One region of the Priestia sp. SRI_019 genome, then DNA from elsewhere that is predicted to be linked to it. Evidence: riboswitches for the same ligand, from Rfam matches in the RefSeq annotation. Region 1 holds a riboswitch; each other region holds the start of a gene.
What was found. Region 1 has a riboswitch for thiamine pyrophosphate ahead of thiM (hydroxyethylthiazole kinase). Riboswitches for the same ligand answer to the same signal wherever they lie in the genome.

Region 1 (3,279 bases):
GCTTGTAAGCGGATCGCTAAGTCAAGATCATCATTCACAACAAAAGGAACGCTGTGCTGCTGACAAATTTGCTGAAGTTCCTTCGCCAGCTGATATTTCGCTTCTCCTGTTAGGGCACCTTCGCCTTTTTCACGGAATTGAAACACAGTAACGCCGCCTTCAATTGCTTCTTTCAACACTTCTCTCGGATCTTTTGTACAGTTATTGCTGCCCATTATAAAATAAACTTGCAGCAGCTTTTTGATTTCTTCATTTGTCATTTTCCCGCTCCTTTTAACGTTGATGTACTCTTGCATATGATTCAATATCCTGCCCAGATAAAAGATGAAGCTGATTTAACAGCTCAATTTGAAAGCTTCCCGGCCCTTCTTCACCTTTTTTCTCTGCGGCGATTTCACCCGCCACTCCATAAAAACTTAAAGCAGCAACGCTTGCCTCGACATATTCTTTTTCTACAGCAGCGAAAGCTCCTATAATTGATGTCAGCAGACATCCAGTCCCCGTCACTTTCGTAAATAACGGGTGACCGTTGTCTACTGTATACGTTGTGTTTCCATCTGTGATTACATCTTGTTTACCCGTGATAACAATCACTGTATCTAATTTGTTCGCTGCTTTCTCAGCAAGTTCAATGACGTCTCCTTGCCCTTCTAATGAATCAACGCCTTTAATGAGCCATGACTCGCCTACTACATTCGCAACTTCAGCAGCGTTACCACGAATAACTGCCATATTTAATTCTTCTACAAGCTGACGTGCTACTTCTGTACGAAACGGTGTCGCTCCGGCTCCTACAGGATCGAAAATAACCGGCACGCCATTTTCATTTGCTGATTTTCCTGCTATTCTCATCGCTTCTACTTCTTGAGCCGTCAGTGTACCCATATTTAAGACAAGCGCTCCAGCGATTCGTGCCATGTCAGCCACTTCTTCTTTCGCATAAGCCATAACAGGTGAAGCTCCTAGTGCAAGCAGTCCATTTGCTGTAAAGTTGGTTACCACAACATTCGTAATATTATGAACAATCGGACTTATGTCTCTTACTTTCTCTAATTGAGCTGAAATTTTACTAATATCCATGTTTTTTCACTCTTTTCATTTAGTTTTAACACTGCAAAAAAGACAAAAAAGCACCTTGCATGCGCAAAGTGCTTTGGTATGTACTCACATTCCCTGCGCTGGCATTATCCAACAGGTTCAAATGGTCAACAGGCGGCCCTGTACTCTCAGCCTGCCCCGCGCAAGCTCCCATACTATTCTTGTTACGTTTAAAGTTTACTATTAACCTTTTTTATTTGCAACCATTTCATTGTTTTGCCGATAAAATAAAGCTTCTCTATAGACTGAGTGGCGCTTTAAACCTTACACCATTCCTAAAAGAATAATCAAAAGACCTCCAGTAAGCTACTGGAGGTCTTCTATTCCCTAAGAATTCTATCATTTTTCCTTATCGTTATTTCTCTTGAACCGCTTGATTTCTCACAGCTGTTTTTCTGTCCTTCCCTGCTCTTAAAGATAAAAGAAAACAAAGAAGCAGTACAAGTGCAGCTGATACGTACGGATAATTAATGTTTATATCAAAAAGAAAGCCTGCTACAACGGGGCCAATAATATTTCCAAGACTTGTATAAGCAGAATTTAGTCCGGCTACATATCCTTGGTCGTCTTGTGCCATCATCGACATTTGCGTGCTGATTGCCGGACGTAAAATATCTGTTGCTAAAAAAACGATAAATGTCACAACAATAATAAGCCAGTACGTGTGCACAAATAGCGTAAGTAAAATAAAAAGTCCCGTCATCATCAAGCAAAAAGAAATCACTCTTTTTTCACCAAATTTATTTAAAATCCACCCGAAAATCGTAACCTGCACTACAGCCCCCGCAATAGAGCCGAACGTAATAACAAACGCAATATCTTTTGGCGTAAAGCTAAATTTATGATCAACGAATAGTGAAAAAATCGTTTCATAATTGGATAATCCAAACGATGTCACAAAAACAATAATTAAACTTAAAAAATAAGGTTCTTTATAAGAATTCATAAGCTGCAGTAGCAGCCGCTCTTCTTTTGGATTCTCATGGTTTGAAACAGCAGGATTTTGTACAGGGCGAGACTCTGGCAAAACAAGAAGCGTAATCACTGCAGCCAAGCCTCCTGCTACTGCGGCCATATAAAATGGTACACGCATGCCGTATTCAGCTAAAAAGCCGCCGATACCGGGTCCAATAATAAATCCTGTTGTAATCGCCGCCGTCACATAGCCCATTCCTTTAGCACGTTCTTTAGCAGACGTCACGTCCGCTGTATAGGCCATAACAGCAGGCATAATGAGCGCGGCCCCAACCCCGCCTAACATTCTCGATACAAATAATAAAAGAGGTGTACTCACTGAACCAAAGAACCATTCAGACAGGGCAAAAACAATCATTCCCGCTACAATAATTTTCTTTCTCCCTAACGAATCTGATAACCGTCCTGCTAAAGGTGAAAACAAAAATTGAGTTAGTGAAAACACCGCTACTAAAAGCCCCATCACGCTACCGTTGATATGAAGCTCTGTCATATACGTTGGCATAATTGGAATTACAAGACCGATTCCTGTAAAAACAATAAAAATATTTAGCATGAGCAGCAAAATCGCCGCTCGATTTCTTAACAATAATGACATATAAACCTCCTGATTACAAAAATACTGAACGTTCGGTCTATAAAAATACAAAATAATGAGGGATTACTCATTACCTCAATAAGCATCCCCGATTATTTAAGAAGACCTTGGTATAATTCCGTTTAAAAATACATCGATTGCTGAATGGTAAAGCTGCAGGGCATTTTCGGTGTTCGTTTTTCGAGACATGCGGCTCATTCCAACAAACAGCCCTTCTAAAATCACTGCAAGCTGTTCTGCATTTTTAGGAGAAAACTCTCCTTCATCAATGCCTTTTTGCAAAAGTTCTCGGTTAAACTCTACGTGTCGTCTCACCATCTCATCAATTCGCTCTTCGATGTCGCTGCCCTTTTCCTCGTTGTTAAAAAACTCATCGGCAGCTTTCGTAAGAGGATGATTTAGATCATCTAAAATGATTTGCTCCGCAATTCCAAAAAGCTTATCTCTTGTTGTTTTGTAAAGAGACTCTCTTTCTTTCCAGTTTCGTTCCCACTCGAGATCCCATTCGTCTATTAAATAAAGAAAAAGCCCTTCTTTACTTTTAAAGTGATAATAAATATTCCCTTTACTGCTTCCCGTAGCTTCTACAATTTCCTCAATAGACGTAG
Region 2 (3,279 bases), on a different contig from region 1:
CCTAACAAAGCATCAGCCATAATTTTTCCAGTTGCAGCACTTAATAAAATACCGTTTCGGTAGTGGCCAAACGCCATGTGTAGATTCACTATTTCAGGATGCTCTCCTAAATAAGGCCAGCCATCATTTGTTTGTGGACGAAGACCTGCCCATGCTTTTTCAAATGTGGCTTCTTTAATAGCCGGCAGAAGCGCAGAAGCTTTATTCAGCAAAAATTGAATACCTTGTGCAGAAACCGTCTTGGTAAAATCATGCTGTAGCTTAGTTGCCCCTATTACGATTCTTCCACCAGTCTTTGGCACTAAGTAAAAACCTTCATCTAAAAATATCGTTTTAGAAAGCAAAGGCTTATGACTTTGCAAAGCAATACACTCCCCTTTTACAGGAAACACCTGACCTAAATGTTCAGAAGAAATAAAGCGTTTAGCCCATGAGCCTGCTGCAATAACTACTTTTTCTCCATAAAAAGATCCTTTGGACGTCTGTACACCTTTTACTGTTTCATTTTCCATAATAAGAGAATGAACGTCACAGTATTCGAATATATCTGTTCCGTGATACAAGGCTCCATGAGCAAGAGCTTGCGTTAACTTAGCCGGAGCTAGCTGGCCGTCCCCCGGTATTGTAATGGCTCCGTATATGTCTGGAGAGAGCCCGGGTTCTAACAAACGCGCTTCTTTTACATCAATCCATTTTACATGTTCATCCCACCTGTGGTGCTGAGCGGCTTTTTTCTTTAATACGTGTGCATCTTCTTCTGTTACAGCGACTTTTAATAAGCCTTTTTGAATGAGCTCTACGTCGATGGCCGTTTTTTCTTTTAGTTCCTTCACCAGCTCAGGAAACATGCTTCTGCTCTTAATAGCAAGGTCTAAAAGAGGACCTTCTTCATCAATTTCAGCTTGAGCACCTAAAATACCAGCGGCTGCACTTGAAGCTTCACAACCAATTTGATTGCGCTCAAGAATGGCTACTGATGCTCCTTGTTTTGACAAATGATAAGCGATAGAAGAGCTAATTATGCCTCCTCCGACTAACAGTACATCATAATGCTGCTTCATTTTCTCCACCTCCAGATGTCCATATATGAGAATATTGTTTAATCGCTTTAAGGGGATCTTGCGCAAGCATGACACTAGACATCACAGCTATACCATGTGCTCCTGTTTGCAGTACCTCTTTGGCATTTCCAGGTGTAATCCCACCAATCGCAATAACTGGTATCTCCACAGCGTCTACTACTTCTTTTAGCGCTGCTATCCCTCGACTTTTTAATCCTTTTTTTGAATGAGTTGAATAAATATGTCCGTATAGAATATAATGAGCGCCATCTTTTTCAGCTTCTAGAGCTTCTTCCACAGAGTGAACTGATTTTCCCACAATAAGAGAAGGAAATGCGTCTCTAACACACGAAACATCTAAACTATGATAGGCAAGCTGTACGCCTTTTGCTTTTAAAGCATGCGCTACATCAACTCGGTCATTTACAATAATTTTAGAGCGACAAAATGGCAGGCTTTCTAGCAAACATTGAATCTGCTTTGCCGTTTTCTTTTTTTCTCTAATATGAATGACACCCACAAAAGGCTCAATAGCCGTTAAAATGTCCCGAACCTCTTTAACTGGCTGCTTATCTGTTGTAATGACATGAAATTTAGGAATATCCATATGATCGAAACCTTTCCATTCAGAATAAAGAGAAATTTCAATCACTTCATCTTGTGTAGAGGGCTTGATTACATACAAAAAAACCACTCTACAACGTAGAGTGGTTAGCATGTATCGTTATGTAAACATGATCGCCACTTCCCTACGCTGGTACAAACCAGATCAGGTTCAAAGGGTCCGAAATACATTCGTCTCAGCTTCAAAAAGCTCCCCTAGTGATTGCTATTTATTGATTTTGTTTTTGCACTTAAAATTATAACACAACTAGATGTAAATACAATATCTCTTTATGCTCTTACGGCTCTCTTCCTTTTATAGATGTATCTTTTAAGCTTCTTTACTAAGAGGCCCGGCGCACCGCATCATTCTGCTTTTTATATAGTTAGTAATCGGTATAGTCGTCAAATTCTTCTTTGTCTTTTTCCTTTTTCCGATCCCATATAAACAGCAGGAGTAACATAATAAAAGTTAGAATATAAAAACCGTAAAAAATAAATGCCGCCACAACATTTATAAATAAAAATAAAAAACCGATGATCTGACCTGCAACAGCTACAATCAACAAAATGTATTTCCAAACTTCTGCTTTTCTATCCATTCTCTACTTCTCCGTCTTTTTGTTTTTCCCTACTAGAAACGTTCTCTTTACTTAAATAAAAACGTTCCTGCCATTAAACCGACTGTAAATAAACCAACTGTTCCAAATGCTGAAATCCCCACGTAAGCCAACATTTTCCGATAAGATTTTTCTCGAATTAACTGTACGGTTTCCACACTAAACGTTGAAAAAGTGGTAAAGGCACCAAAAAAACCAATGCCAATCATTAAAAATATTGAATCATCATAAGCATGACTCGGAACCTTTCCATAATAACTACCGTAAAAAAGACCAAGGCCAAACGCACCGAGCAAGTTTACAAACAGCATTGATACTGGAAAAGGAGGGTTTGAAACTGCTTTTGTAACTTTTAAACCCAAAAGATAACGGCATATTCCTCCAGCTGCTCCACCAAGTGCCAAGCTCACTATGCTCATTTACTTCACCTCATGTACTTTCACTAAATTTTCCCCTGCCGCTTCACCGCATAGATAGCCTGCTAAAGCAAGAAGGATTCCACCTACTAAAGAGACAATGACATAAATGGCTCCCCCAAATAAATGGTGCTGAGTGAGAGAAATGACGTCTCCTGCAAACGTTGAATACGTTGTAAAACCGCCGCACACGCCAACTCCTAGTCCAAGCTTTATCCATTCTTTTGGCTTTTTCCACACAAAAAATCCTGTTAATAGGCCTAGTATGAAGCTTCCTAATAGGTTTTCGATTACCGTTCCTATTGGATAGCCCGTATATAATAAGGAAAGATTCAGCAAATAACGTGCATATGTACCAGCGATAGCGCCAAAGGCAATTGAGATTAAGTTTATGGCTTTCATCATATCGCTCCGTTTCATAAATTCTTCTTTAAGTGTACCATAAGGAATTTATTTCTACCTTAACATTTAACTATATGTTTATTGCACCAAAAGTCATGAAAAAATGAAAGAGAAAATCGTCGCATGAAACTTCCTTTTTACTCCTCAAATATCCCTTAAAAATCCACTTAATCCAAA
Region 3 (3,279 bases), on a different contig from region 1:
TCTTTCAAGCAGCTTAATTTGTTCTTTAAGCTGTTCTACTTCATTATTGATAGATATTTGAACCACTGTTAACAAACTCTTTAGCTTTTTCTTTCATTCCTTCTTCTCTTACTTCGTTTACATCTTTTTCATTTTGTTGAGCCATGTTACGAATATCCTGAGAAATACGCATCGAACAGAATTTAGGTCCACACATTGAACAGAAATGGGCTGTTTTAGCACCTTCAGCGGGAAGTGTTTCATCGTGATATTCTTTTGCGCGCTCTGGATCTAGTGACAGGTTAAATTGATCATTCCATCTAAATTCAAATCTTGCTTTAGACAGCGCGTTATCGCGTTTTTGTGCTCCTGGATGGCCTTTTGCTAGGTCAGCGGCATGCGCAGCAATTTTATAGGTGATAACGCCTTCTCGAACGTCTTCTTTATTCGGCAGACCTAAATGTTCTTTTGGCGTTACGTAGCAAAGCATAGCTGTCCCAAACCAGCCAATCATTGCAGCCCCAATACCTGATGTAATATGGTCATAGCCTGGAGCGATGTCGGTTGTAAGCGGTCCAAGAGTATAGAAGGGAGCTTCTTGGCATATTTCCATTTGTTTATCTACGTTTTCTTTGATGAGGTGCATAGGGACATGCCCAGGACCTTCAATCATAACTTGAACATCGTGTTTCCAAGCAATTTTAGTTAATTCACCGAGCGTTTCTAATTCACCGAACTGTGCCTCATCATTAGCATCTGCAATGGAACCAGGACGTAGTCCATCGCCAAGTGAAATAGAAATATCGTATGCTTTACAGATTTCACAGATTTCTTCAAAGCGAGTATATAAAAAGTTCTCTTCATGATGAGCTAAACACCACTGCGCCAAGATGGATCCTCCGCGTGAAACAATACCTGTCGTACGTTTCGCTGTCAGAGGAATATAGCGTAAAAGAACACCTGCGTGAATAGTAAAGTAATCAACACCTTGTTCTGCTTGTTCAATTAATGTATCGCGATATGCTTCCCACGTTAGATCTTCTGCTACACCTTTTACTTTTTCAAGCGCTTGGTAAATAGGAACGGTCCCTACAGGAACAGGCGAGTTGCGGATAATCCATTCGCGCGTTGTGTGGATATCTTTTCCTGTTGATAAATCCATAATTGTATCGGCTCCCCAACGCGTTGCCCATGTCATTTTTTCTACTTCATCTTCAATAGCTGAACGAATAGCTGAATTTCCGATATTAGCATTGATTTTCACGTGGAATTTGCGGCCGATAATCATCGGTTCGCTCTCAGGGTGATTGATATTATTAGGGATAATGGCACGTCCTCTTGCTACTTCTTCACGCACGACTTCAGGATCCATCTGTTCACGAATAGCGATAAATTCCATTTCGGGCGTGATGATTCCTTTTTTCGCATAGTGCATTTGGGTTACATTTTGATTTTTTTTCGCGCGCAACGGTAAACGATTAGTGATAAAGCGCTCGTACTGATCTCTTGGATCACCATCATAATAACCGTTATCCTGTGGCTGAACCGTACGGCCTTGATATGTTTCTACATCGTTTCGTTCTGCAATCCACTTTTCGCGCAGAGCCGGTAATCCTTTTTGTAAATTAATTTCATAACAGGGATCTGTATAAACACCGCTCGTGTCGTATACACGTACGGGACTATTTTCTTCTTCCCCAAAAGATCCTGTAGTAGGAGACTGATGAATTTCACGCATAGGCACTTTAAGGTCTTCTCTGGATCCTTGGACATATACTTTGTGACTGTTTGGAAAAGGCTTTTTCATAGAAACTGATACATTTTGTTTTGACATTACATATTCCTCCGGTTTCGCATAAAGTGTAGCTATACCGAACCATAAAAAAATCGGGTTCTGTGATAGACAGAACCCGATGGAATAGGCGAAAAAAGAATAAACATATACTATTCTTTTCAAGACTACTTCCCTCCGCTGGTATAACCCAAATCAGGTTCAAAGGGTTAAAGAGTTTTATTGCACTCTTCTCTCAGTCTGAGCTATCAGACACCCCTAGTAGAAATAACATTCGAATTATTCAATTTACGGCTTAAGTTTACCATCATTCGGTAAAAAATCAACCCTTAATATAAAAAAGCTAGACAATTAGCGTTGTCTAGCAGCGTCGATTGCAATTACAATAGCTGTAATAATATGCATGATAAACCCTAAAAATGGAATCCAAGCAACCAGTGAGGTAACAAGTCCTAGTATGTTTCCATAAGCAGATAACCCGCGTCTATTCGCTAAAATGAGTGTGATAGCATGAAGAATAAATCCAATAAAAAGAGGGGTATAACTAAAGCCCATAACAATCCCAGCGCCAATTAAAGGAATTCCGAGTAACGCTTCATACCCAGCAGTAATCCATTTCATTGTACGTACATTTCCATTCATAGTAAAAAGCCTCCTAAAAAAGATACTACTATATACGAGAAAAGAGAGAAAAAAGTTTCAAATTACTTAGGGGATATGCCGTATAAGCAAGCACTAGTTGATTAAAATGATAGATGACAGTAAAGGGGATGGAAAAAACATAATGATTTAGTCATTTTTTCACACCAAAGAAAAATAGTCTAGATGATTCATTTTTAGCTAAGGACCCGGAATTTATACCGAACACAGCGAATGCTTTTTAAAACAAATAAAAGCTGATATCTTGTTTTTTGGTTCTAGCATGTAAGGTTTTTATTACAAATTATTAAAGATTCTTATCTTTTTGCAAATACACATTGTATTTCATAGTTTTAACAATTATGATAAAAAAGCAAGTGTCAAAATAGGAAAATAGTTGAGCATGTAAAACGAAGCGATAAGCTTATTAATTTGAAAGAAAGGCAAGGTATATAGCTTTATGTGGGAAATTATTGTAGCAATCATTTTAGGGATTGTAGAAGGTTTAACAGAGTTTGCTCCTGTTTCGTCAACTGGGCATATGATTATTGTGGATGACCTGTGGTTAAATTCAAAAGAATTATTTTCATCTCCAGTAGCTAATACATTTAAAATTGTTATTCAGCTAGGGTCGATCTTAGCAGTAGTTGTTATTTTTAAAGATCGTTTTATTAATTTATTAGGATTGGGAAAAAAACCAGCTGCTCCAATTGGACCGACAAATCGCTTGAATTTAATGCAGGTAATTGTTGGTCTGTTACCCGCAGGAGTGTTAGGACTTTTGTTTGATGATTACATTGATGAACATTTGTTTTCTTTAAATACGGTGCTAATTGGCTTAGTGGTTGGAGCTGTATTAATGATTCTAG
Region 4 (3,279 bases), 400 kb from region 1:
CTCTGTTCCTTGGAATGAAAAACCAGCAGCCATAAAAATACCTAAGACAGTAAAGAATCCACCGTGAATGGGTCCATCACCAAGCGTGAAGTTTTTAAAACCTGGTGCTGCATTGTTAAAGATACCAAAAATCATCATAATACCAATAACTAAAAAGATGATAACCGTTACTACTTTAATTAACGAAAACCAAAATTCAGATTCACCAAATCCTTTTACAGAAAGGTAGTTAAGCCCAAACATAATTAATAAAAACAGGGCACTCCATAAAATAGAAGAAGAGTTTGGGAACCAAAATTTCATAATAAGGGCTCCAGCAGATAATTCAGCTGCAATCGTAATAGCCCAGTTATACCAATAGTTCCAGCCGAGAGCGAAACCAAAGGATGGATCTACAAACCGAGACGCATACGTACTAAACGAACCGGCTTCAGGCATATAAGCTGCGAGCTCCGCTAGGCTGGTCATCAAAAAGTAAACCATGACACCAATGATAGCGTAAGCTAAAAGCGCTCCCCCAGGTCCTGCTGTGTGAATTGCTCCACCACTTGCTAGGAATAAGCCGGTTCCGATGGCTCCTCCTAATGAAATCATCGTTAAGTGGCGAGATTTCAACCCACGTTTTAATTCTTGCTGCTCTTGCATAGATAAATACTCCTTTCGAATGTACGGAAAGAGACGGGATAACATAAAAAAAGCCCGCAGTATATGTGCGCGCTTTTAAATCTGAAAACCGCGTCAACCTTCCGTGAAGATAGCTCTTCACATCACTCGCATGATGTGACAGTTCTGTTCCTGTTCGGAGACAGCCCCAGCTTAAATCAACCGAGAAGTGATCTAAACTTCGGCAATTTTTCCTTTCAAGCAACATCCTCAATGTTCTCTGCATTTCCGTTGCTTTACTATTAAAAACTGCGACCTCTACCTCATCGATTAGGATGAGGGTTTTTTATATTCATTTGACATAAAAGAAGTATACCAAATACTAAAACGATTGTCATTATAAAAAATAGATTCAGAAAATAGAAACATCTTTGAAATCTCTCGAATCTATTTTGTTACATATGATATAATGAATGTTGTCATAATACTACATAAATATCCGAACGTACCACAGGGGGAGCCGCCGTGCTGAGAGTGAACAAATTGTTCAGACCCTTCGAACCTGTTAGTTAACGCTAGCGTAGGAATGTGGGAATAGTAGCATATATTTGCTTACTCCTGTGTAAACCGTTTGATATGAATGATTCAAAAACAGGAGTGAGAAACGTGAATAAAGCATTACCTTTACAGGCTAAAATTGAAATAGCTATTTTTGCAGCATTAGCACTTCTACTTGATCTTTTGCCTTCCATTAAGATTGCAACGGCTGTGAGTATTTCGTTCTCCATGGTGCCCATTTTTATTATGTGCTTTCGCTGGGGAGTAAAAGGCGGGGCTCTATCTGGTCTATTATGGGGGCTTTTACAGTTGGCAACAGGAACGGCTTATATTTTAACAGCGCTGCAAACGTTTATTGAATATATTGTGGCTTTTGCTTTTATAGGTTTTGGAGGTATTTTTTCGCAATCTATTAAAACAAATTTAGCTAACAATAACAGATCAAAAGCTTTTGTTTTGATTGTTTTATCCCTTATTATCGGCAGCTTCGCACGGTATTTCTGGCACTTTATTGCGGGTATTATTTTCTGGGGATCATATGCGCCAAAGGGCATGTCCGCTCTATGGTATTCTTTTTCAATGAACGGGATTTCAATGGTAGGATCACTAATAGCCTGCTTAATCATTCTTTCACTATTAATTCCATCGGCATCAAGAATGATTATAACTAAATCACACTCATCATAAGCAAAAAGACTAAATCTACCAAGATTTAGTCTTTTTTGTCATTTGTCACCTTTGTTTACACAAAAGTGTGTCAGGTTTGATAACATAGTTAGTGAAATATTCAAAAAACTGTTTTATGATAATCACCATATTCAAACGAGATAAAGGATTGATAGCATGCTACAGAAATGGATCACGAGCATAGGTTTAGATATTGGAACAAGCACAACGAAACTGATTGTAAGCAAGCTGTTAATAGCAAATCAACAAAATCAGTTTACGCTGCCAGGCTGTCAAATTATTGATCGTCGCGTAACCTATGCAAGTTCTATCTATACCACCCCTATGCTAAACGATGTTGAAATCGATGTTCAAAGATTAACGGTACTACTAGAACAAGAGTATAAGAATGCAGGAATCTCCTTAGATCAAGTGGAAGCAGGTGCTGTTATCATCACAGGAGAAACGGCCAGAAAGCAAAATGCAGAAAGTATCGTTCACTATCTAGCCGAACATGCTGGGGATTTTGTTGTTGCAACAGCTGGCGCTGACCTGGAAGGAATATTAGCAGCAAAAGGATCAGGAGCAATCGAACATTCTGCTGAAACAAATGCAGTAATTGCCAATATTGATGTAGGAGGAGGAACTGCTAACATCGCTTTATGTCAAAATGGAAAAGTTATAGAAACGTTTACACTGCATGTGGGGGGAAGATTAATTCGTCTGAATTCAGACGGTTTTGTCACCTACGTTTCGTCTCATTTAACTGAATTTTTGGAAAATAATTCTTTAACACTGCGAGAAGGTGAAAAAGCAACATTTGAAAAGCTCTCGTCTATCTGTCAATTACTAGCTGAAGAAACCGTGAATTATGTAAATGCGCTGAATCAAAATTCCTCGCTTCTCGTTTCTCCTCATACAAGATTTTCTATCCCCGAAATGATCATGGTTTCAGGAGGAGTAGGAGCAATGATGGAGAAGCAAAAGCCAAAAACAGTGAAAGAAGTGGCCATACATGGAGACGTTGGTCCGCTTCTAGCATATCATTTTCAATCCATCCAAGTTTCTCAAGCCGCTGAGACAACGCGCGCTACTGTAATTGGGGCTGGTATGCAAAATACAGAAGTTAGCGGATCAACTGTATACATTGGGTCGAAGCGGCTGCCGTTAAAAAATATCCCGATTGTAGAGATACCTGTTCAGCAAGAAGAGAAATGGAATCCGCTGATGTTTCAAGAAAGAGCTCGAGCGGCATGTATGCAGGCTTCAACTATTTTCAGCGCAGAAGATCCCCCCGCTGCTATTGCTTTATCTCATTTTCCTTACTGCAGCTATAAGATGCTTCAAGAATTAGCAAAAGTAATAAGCGCTGAATTTATTGCTTGTTTTAAAGGAGCTAAGTGCCTCGTTGTTCTATGCGAGCAAGATATTGCAAAAGCTTTAGGACAAGCA

Region 2: it holds a riboswitch for thiamine pyrophosphate, as region 1 does, so the genes downstream of both, AC2YJL_RS23930 (thiamine phosphate synthase) here and thiM (hydroxyethylthiazole kinase) in region 1, are expected to answer to the same signal.
Region 3: it holds a riboswitch for thiamine pyrophosphate, as region 1 does, so the genes downstream of both, thiC (phosphomethylpyrimidine synthase ThiC) here and thiM (hydroxyethylthiazole kinase) in region 1, are expected to answer to the same signal.
Region 4: it holds a riboswitch for thiamine pyrophosphate, as region 1 does, so the genes downstream of both, thiT (energy-coupled thiamine transporter ThiT) here and thiM (hydroxyethylthiazole kinase) in region 1, are expected to answer to the same signal.

The regions. Positions count from the first base shown of each region.
Region 1 covers NZ_JBYCZN010000002.1:634,641-637,919, forward strand. The annotation lists gene thiE (thiamine phosphate synthase) at 1-260, opposite strand, end outside; gene thiM (hydroxyethylthiazole kinase) at 274-1,080, opposite strand; TPP riboswitch at 1,154-1,262, opposite strand; gene AC2YJL_RS13545 (MFS transporter) at 1,454-2,671, opposite strand; gene AC2YJL_RS13550 (TetR/AcrR family transcriptional regulator) at 2,768-3,279, opposite strand, start outside.
Region 2 covers NZ_JBYCZN010000006.1:70,318-73,596, reverse strand. The annotation lists gene thiO (glycine oxidase ThiO) at 1-1,061, opposite strand, end outside; gene AC2YJL_RS23930 (thiamine phosphate synthase) at 1,045-1,668, opposite strand; TPP riboswitch at 1,791-1,892, opposite strand; gene AC2YJL_RS23925 (hypothetical protein) at 2,051-2,266, opposite strand; gene crcB (fluoride efflux transporter CrcB) at 2,314-2,703, opposite strand; gene AC2YJL_RS23915 (fluoride efflux transporter FluC) at 2,704-3,120, opposite strand.
Region 3 covers NZ_JBYCZN010000014.1:11,740-15,018, forward strand. The annotation lists gene thiC (phosphomethylpyrimidine synthase ThiC) at 44-1,813, opposite strand; TPP riboswitch at 1,927-2,041, opposite strand; gene AC2YJL_RS26990 (hypothetical protein) at 2,123-2,413, opposite strand; gene AC2YJL_RS26995 (undecaprenyl-diphosphate phosphatase) at 2,871-3,279, shown strand, end outside.
Region 4 covers NZ_JBYCZN010000002.1:237,532-240,810, forward strand. The annotation lists gene AC2YJL_RS11525 (amino acid permease) at 1-645, opposite strand, end outside; lysine riboswitch at 748-932, opposite strand; TPP riboswitch at 1,107-1,207, shown strand; gene thiT (energy-coupled thiamine transporter ThiT) at 1,240-1,848, shown strand; gene AC2YJL_RS11535 (ethanolamine ammonia-lyase reactivating factor EutA) at 2,005-3,279, shown strand, end outside.